DNA from 2 places in the Bacillus sp. DTU_2020_1000418_1_SI_GHA_SEK_038 genome. Region 2 is predicted to be linked to the other one. Evidence: a T-box and tRNA genes for the amino acid it is inferred to sense, from the RefSeq annotation. Region 2 holds a T-box; the other holds one or more tRNA genes.
What was found. A T-box is a leader RNA that pairs with one kind of tRNA and senses whether it is charged. The one in region 2 lies ahead of leuS (leucine--tRNA ligase), so its partner is inferred to be a tRNA-Leu.
Positions count from the first base shown of each region.

Region 1: it encodes a tRNA-Leu, which carries the amino acid that the T-box ahead of leuS (leucine--tRNA ligase) is inferred to sense. The anticodon was not compared.

Region 1 covers NZ_CP135435.1:95,337-98,817, forward strand. Annotated here, with positions in the region: rRNA gene RRV45_RS00455 (23S ribosomal RNA) at 1-1,101, shown strand, start outside; rRNA gene rrf (5S ribosomal RNA) at 1,174-1,290, shown strand; tRNA gene RRV45_RS00465 (tRNA-Val) at 1,301-1,376, shown strand; tRNA gene RRV45_RS00470 (tRNA-Thr) at 1,537-1,609, shown strand; tRNA gene RRV45_RS00475 (tRNA-Lys) at 1,629-1,704, shown strand; tRNA gene RRV45_RS00480 (tRNA-Leu) at 1,714-1,795, shown strand; tRNA gene RRV45_RS00485 (tRNA-Gly) at 1,809-1,883, shown strand; tRNA gene RRV45_RS00490 (tRNA-Leu) at 1,891-1,979, shown strand; tRNA gene RRV45_RS00495 (tRNA-Arg) at 1,995-2,071, shown strand; tRNA gene RRV45_RS00500 (tRNA-Pro) at 2,076-2,152, shown strand; tRNA gene RRV45_RS00505 (tRNA-Ala) at 2,161-2,236, shown strand; rRNA gene RRV45_RS00510 (16S ribosomal RNA) at 2,401-3,481, shown strand, end outside.
Region 2 covers NZ_CP135435.1:3,479,110-3,482,590, forward strand. Annotated here, with positions in the region: gene leuS (leucine--tRNA ligase) at 1-1,622, opposite strand, end outside; T-box leader at 1,692-1,912, opposite strand; gene RRV45_RS17365 (3-hydroxybutyrate dehydrogenase) at 2,214-2,990, opposite strand; partial or broken gene RRV45_RS17370 (GntP family permease) at 3,089-3,481, opposite strand, start outside.

The sequences.
Region 1 (3,481 bases), 1.1 Mb from region 2:
CGAAGCCGCAAGGCGAAGTATAGGGGCTGACGCCTGCCCGGTGCTGGAAGGTTAAGAGGAGGGGTTAGCGCAAGCGAAGCTCTGAATTGAAGCCCCAGTAAACGGCGGCCGTAACTATAACGGTCCTAAGGTAGCGAAATTCCTTGTCAGGTAAGTTCTGACCCGCACGAAAGGCGTAACGATCTGGGCACTGTCTCAACGAGAGACTCGGTGAAATTATAGTACCTGTGAAGATGCAGGTTACCCGCGACAGGACGGAAAGACCCCGTGGAGCTTTACTGTAGCCTGATATTGAATTTCGGTACAGCTTGTACAGGATAGGTAGGAGCCTTGGAAGCCGGAGCGCCAGCTTCGGTGGAGGCATTGGTGGGATACTACCCTGGCTGTATTGAAATTCTAACCCGCGCCCCTGATCGGGGCGGGAGACAGTGTCAGGTGGGCAGTTTGACTGGGGCGGTCGCCTCCTAAAGAGTAACGGAGGCGCCCAAAGGTTCCCTCAGAATGGTTGGAAATCATTCGAAGAGTGTAAAGGCATAAGGGAGCTTGACTGCGAGACCTACAAGTCGAGCAGGGACGAAAGTCGGGCTTAGTGATCCGGTGGTTCCGCATGGAAGGGCCATCGCTCAACGGATAAAAGCTACCCCGGGGATAACAGGCTTATCTCCCCCAAGAGTCCACATCGACGGGGAGGTTTGGCACCTCGATGTCGGCTCATCGCATCCTGGGGCTGTAGTCGGTCCCAAGGGTTGGGCTGTTCGCCCATTAAAGCGGTACGCGAGCTGGGTTCAGAACGTCGTGAGACAGTTCGGTCCCTATCCGTCGTGGGCGCAGGAAATTTGAGAGGAGCTGTCCTTAGTACGAGAGGACCGGGATGGACGCACCGCTGGTGTACCAGTTGTCTTGCCAAAGGCATAGCTGGGTAGCTATGTGCGGACGGGATAAGTGCTGAAAGCATCTAAGCATGAAGCCCCCCTCGAGATGAGATTTCCCATAGCGTCAAGCTAGTAAGACCCCTGAAAGATGATCAGGTTGATAGGTTTGAGGTGGAAGCGTGGCGACACGTGGAGCTGACAAATACTAATCGGTCGAGGACTTAACCACATTTAGTATGATTACTCGAATAACTTCTTCAGCATTATCTAGTTTTGAGGGAACAAACCTCAATAAAATAGGTCTAGTGGCGATAGCGAAAAGGTCACACCCGTTCCCATCCCGAACACGGAAGTTAAGCTTTTCAGCGCCGATGGTAGTTAGGGGCTGTCCCCTTGTGAGAGTAGGACGCCGCTAGGCTTTAATAAATGGAGGATTAGCTCAGCTGGGAGAGCATCTGCCTTACAAGCAGAGGGTCGGCGGTTCGATCCCGTCATCCTCCACCATGATTATGCCGGCCTAGCTCAATTGGTAGAGGATTTTAAAAGCTTGCAACAACGAAGCTTTACCCCTCGAATGGCAAACTTTTAAAATCTGCGGCAAAGACCGCAGGGCTTTGGAGCACATTTATTAGCAGTAACTAAATTAGAGCTAAATATTATATATGCCGGCCTAGCTCAATTGGTAGAGCAACTGACTTGTAATCAGTAGGTTGGGGGTTCGAGTCCTCTGGCCGGCACTGTTTTTGAAACTTATACGAGCCATTAGCTCAGTCGGTAGAGCATCTGACTTTTAATCAGAGGGTCGAAGGTTCGAGTCCTTCATGGCTCACCATTTATATATGCGGGTGTGGCGGAATTGGCAGACGCACCAGACTTAGGATCTGGCGCCGCGAGGCGTGGGGGTTCGACTCCCTTCACCCGCATTCATAAAGATAAGCGGAAGTAGTTCAGTGGTAGAACACCACCTTGCCAAGGTGGGGGTCGCGGGTTCGAATCCCGTCTTCCGCTCCAAAAAAATGCCGGGGTGGCGGAACTGGCAGACGCACAGGACTTAAAATCCTGCGGTAGGTGACTACCGTACCGGTTCGATTCCGGTCCTCGGCACCATTTAAATTAAAGAATGCGCCCGTAGCTCAATTGGATAGAGCGTCTGACTACGGATCAGAAGGTTATGGGTTCGACTCCTTTCGGGCGCGCCATTTTCGGGAAGTAGCTCAGCTTGGTAGAGCACTTGGTTTGGGACCAAGGGGTCGCAGGTTCGAATCCTGTCTTCCCGACCATTATTTTTGGGGCCTTAGCTCAGCTGGGAGAGCGCCTGCCTTGCACGCAGGAGGTCAGCGGTTCGATCCCGCTAGGCTCCACCAAAAAGATTCAAAAAAGTTATTGACACCGTTTAAAAAACGTAGTATTATTGAAAAGTCGCCTTAAGCGACAAGATAGTTCTTTGAAAACTGAACGAACAAAAACGTCAACGTTTAACTTTTAGTCTTTTTTTAAAAAGACATTTATGAGCTAATCAACTCACAATTTATTGGAGAGTTTGATCCTGGCTCAGGACGAACGCTGGCGGCGTGCCTAATACATGCAAGTCGAGCGAACTTGCGGGAGCTTGCTCCCAAAAGTTAGCGGCGGACGGGTGAGTAACACGTGGGCAACCTGCCTGTAAGACTGGGATAACTTCGGGAAACCGGAGCTAATACCGGATAATTCTTTTCTACTCATGTAGGAAAGCTGAAAGATGGCTTCGGCTATCACTTACAGATGGGCCCGCGGCGCATTAGCTAGTTGGTGAGGTAATGGCTCACCAAGGCAACGATGCGTAGCCGACCTGAGAGGGTGATCGGCCACACTGGGACTGAGACACGGCCCAGACTCCTACGGGAGGCAGCAGTAGGGAATCTTCCGCAATGGACGAAAGTCTGACGGAGCAACGCCGCGTGAGTGATGAAGGTTTTCGGATCGTAAAACTCTGTTGTTAGGGAAGAACAAGTACCGGAGTAACTGCCGGTACCTTGACGGTACCTAACCAGAAAGCCACGGCTAACTACGTGCCAGCAGCCGCGGTAATACGTAGGTGGCAAGCGTTGTCCGGAATTATTGGGCGTAAAGCGCGCGCAGGCGGTCCTTTAAGTCTGATGTGAAAGCCCACGGCTCAACCGTGGAGGGTCATTGGAAACTGGGGGACTTGAGTGCAGAAGAGGAGAGTGGAATTCCACGTGTAGCGGTGAAATGCGTAGAGATGTGGAGGAACACCAGTGGCGAAGGCGACTCTCTGGTCTGTAACTGACGCTGAGGCGCGAAAGCGTGGGGAGCGAACAGGATTAGATACCCTGGTAGTCCACGCCGTAAACGATGAGTGCTAAGTGTTAGAGGGTTTCCGCCCTTTAGTGCTGCAGCAAACGCATTAAGCACTCCGCCTGGGGAGTACGGCCGCAAGGCTGAAACTCAAAGGAATTGACGGGGGCCCGCACAAGCGGTGGAGCATGTGGTTTAATTCGAAGCAACGCGAAGAACCTTACCAGGTCTTGACATCCTCTGACAATCCTAGAGATAGGACTTTCCCCTTCGGGGGACAGAGTGACAGGTGGTGCATGGTTGTCGTCAGCTCG
Region 2 (3,481 bases):
GCATATAGAAGGTGAAGAACCGCATGCTCTGCTCCACCGATATAAATATCAACTGGAAGCCATTCCTTCAATTTTTCTGCATCCGCAAGTGCTTCACTATTATGCGGATCAATATAGCGTAAGTAATACCAGCAGCTGCCCGCCCATTGCGGCATTGTGTTCGTTTCCCTGCGGCCTTTTTTGCCTGTAACAGGGTCAACGACATTTACCCACTCTTCAATATTGGCGAGCGGTGACTCACCTGTACCTGACGGCTTTATTTCAGTTGTTTTCGGAAGAATTAATGGAAGCTGGTCTTCAGGGACAGCTGAACTTGTGCCATCTTCCCAATGAATTATTGGAATCGGCTCTCCCCAATAGCGCTGGCGGCTAAATAACCAATCGCGCAGGCGATAAGTTACCTTTTTTGTGCCAAGTCCTTTTTCTTCAAGCCATGCAATCATATTTGCAATAGCCTCTTCCTTATTCATGCCATTTAAGAATTCAGAATTAACATGCTCACCATCGCCAACATAAGCCTCTTGCTCCACATTTCCGCCAGCAACAACTTCTACAATCGGCAAGCCAAATTGCTTTGCAAATTCATGGTCGCGTTCGTCATGAGCAGGTACTGCCATAATAGCACCGGTACCGTAGCTTGCTAATACATAATCTGCAATCCAAATTGGCATTTTTTCGCCATTTGCCGGGTTAACAGCATAGGCTCCTGTGAAAACACCTGTCTTTTCTTTTGCTAAATCTGTTCTTTCAAGGTCACTTTTCATCTTAACCTTATCTAAATAGCCTTGAACTGCGGCACGCTGCTCTTCAGTCGTAATTTCATCGACTAAATCATGCTCTGGAGCAAGTACTGCATAGGTTGCACCAAAAAGCGTATCAGGGCGAGTCGTAAATACTTTAAATGTTCCTTCATGACCCTCAATTTGGAAGGTTACTTCTGCCCCTTCTGAACGGCCGATCCAGTTACGCTGCATATCTTTAAGGCTTTCCGGCCAGTCTAGTAAATCAAGATCCTCAAGTAAACGATCTGCATAGGCAGTTATTTTTAATACCCATTGTCTCATTGGTCTGCGCTCAACTGGATGGCCGCCGCGCTCACTTTTACCGTCAATAACTTCTTCGTTTGCTAAAACTGTTCCAAGTGCTGGGCACCAGTTCACTGCTACTTCATCAATATAAGCAAGACCTTTTTCATAAAGCTTTAAGAAAATCCATTGTGTCCATTTATAATACTCAGGATCAGTCGTATTCACTTCACGATCCCAATCATAAGAGAATCCTAGTGCTTTAATTTGACGGCGGAATGTATTGATATTCTTTGCCGTAAATTCAGCTGGATCGTTTCCTGTATCTAATGCGTATTGCTCGGCAGGAAGACCGAATGCATCCCAGCCCATCGGATGAAGGACATTATAGCCTTGCATCCGCTTCATGCGCGAAAGGATATCCGTTGCCGTATATCCTTCTGGATGGCCGACATGAAGTCCAGCTCCAGATGGATATGGAAACATATCAAGTGCGTAAAATTTGCGCTTTCCTTTATCTTCACTCGTCTTAAACGTTTTACTTTCTTCCCAGACCGTTTGCCACTTTTTCTCAATCTCTTGATGATTGAAGCTCATCACATGTTCCTCCTAAATGAAAATTATAGAAATATTTCGAAAAAAAATCGAAAAAACCTCCCATCCCAATAAAGGGACGAGAGGATTATGTATAATCTCCCGCGGTACCACCCACATTAGTGACAAAGTCACTCGCTTCATTATCCTTAACGCGGAGTACGGCAAGCATTACTATCAGTTCACACTTGCTGCTCAAAGGCGAGTTCATGGTTTCCCCGGTTGACTTGCACCACCCGTCAACTCTCTACCATCAGGTTCAATCCATTACTGCTCCTTTTCTTAGCATATAAATATATATTAGTGCTATTGTATTAAATTTCCCGCCAAGATGCAAGTAGATACGAAAAGCGGAGGTGCCTTGTCAGCCCCGACAAGCATAAGGCAAGCTGGCAGGAAGGTTGTTCTTTAACCTTCTTGTCAGATTGACTTATGACCTCGAGGGGCTAGGCACTGGAGCTAGACAATTCCCTAATTCAAGAAAGGTATACTTAATTTCGAAAATTTTAATATGTAGGATATGTGGGAAATAAGAATATGTGAATGAATTTTAAAAAAATTAAAGGGGACATCACACAACTGTCCCCTCATAATCTATTGAACTGTATATCCCCCATCAATCACGATGGCCTGCCCAGTCACCCCTCTTGCAGATTCACTTGCTAGGAAAATAGCATAATCCGCTATCTCTTCAACAGACAAAAGCCTTTTTTGAGGCACTAATGGAAAAATTACTTCCTCTAACACCTTTTCAAGTGGGACCTTTCTTGTTTTTGCTAAATCATTTAGCTGATTTCGGACAAGAGCTGTATCAACATAGCCGGGGCAAATCGCATTGACTGTAATGCCGTGAGCTGCTGTTTCCAAAGCTGCTACTTTCGTTAAGCCGATAACTCCATGCTTCGCACTATTGTATGCCGCTTTTCCCGCAAATCCTACAAGGCCATTGATAGAGGCCATATTAATAATTCTCCCAAATTGCTGCTTTTTCATAATTGGCAAAGCATGTTTAATGGCAATAAAAGGTGCCGTGAGCATGACTTTTATCATAAATTCAAATTTCTCGGTTGGAAAATCCTCAATATAGGATACATGCTGCAAGCCTGCATTATTTAATAGAACATCTAATCTTCCATAATGCAGTACCGTTTCCTGAAGGCATGATTGAATCTCACTTTCTATCGTCACATCACATTTCAGGCCAATTGCTTCAAATCCTTCTTTTTGCAATGCCGATGCCGCTTTCTTCACCAGTTCTTCTTGAACATCAGTTAAGACAATTTTCGCTCCAGCTGCACCAAACTTCTTTCCAATCTCAATGCCGATTCCTTGTGCTGCACCTGTTATAAAGACTACTTTTCCCTGAACCATAAAGAGACTCCTTTCAGTTGCTAAACAGTGTGTGACAGAAGGACAGGCTGATTGTCCCTATATCATTTAGGGACAATGAACCTCTCCCCTAGACCCCGCTATACTCCTAATCCTAGCGAGAATAAGATAATGGCAATCGCAACTCCGATTGTCGGAACAATAACGGTTAATGCGCCAACTCCCCAATAGGCATCCTGATGAGTTTCACCACAAATGGCACGGACTGTTGTAACAACATAGCCATTATGAGGGAGAGAGTCCAATGCTCCAGAGGAAATGGCAGCCACTCTGTGCAATGCCTCTGGGTTAACTCCCATATCCATATAGTGCGGAGCCAACAGCGGCAAGGCAATCGCTTGGCCTCCAGAAGCTGATCCTGTCATACCCGCAATGACACTGACCGCGATTGCTCCACCAATTAATGGACTGCCTGGAATACTTGTCATAAAGTCAACAGCTGTCGTAAATGCAGGAACTGCCTTTGCTACTCC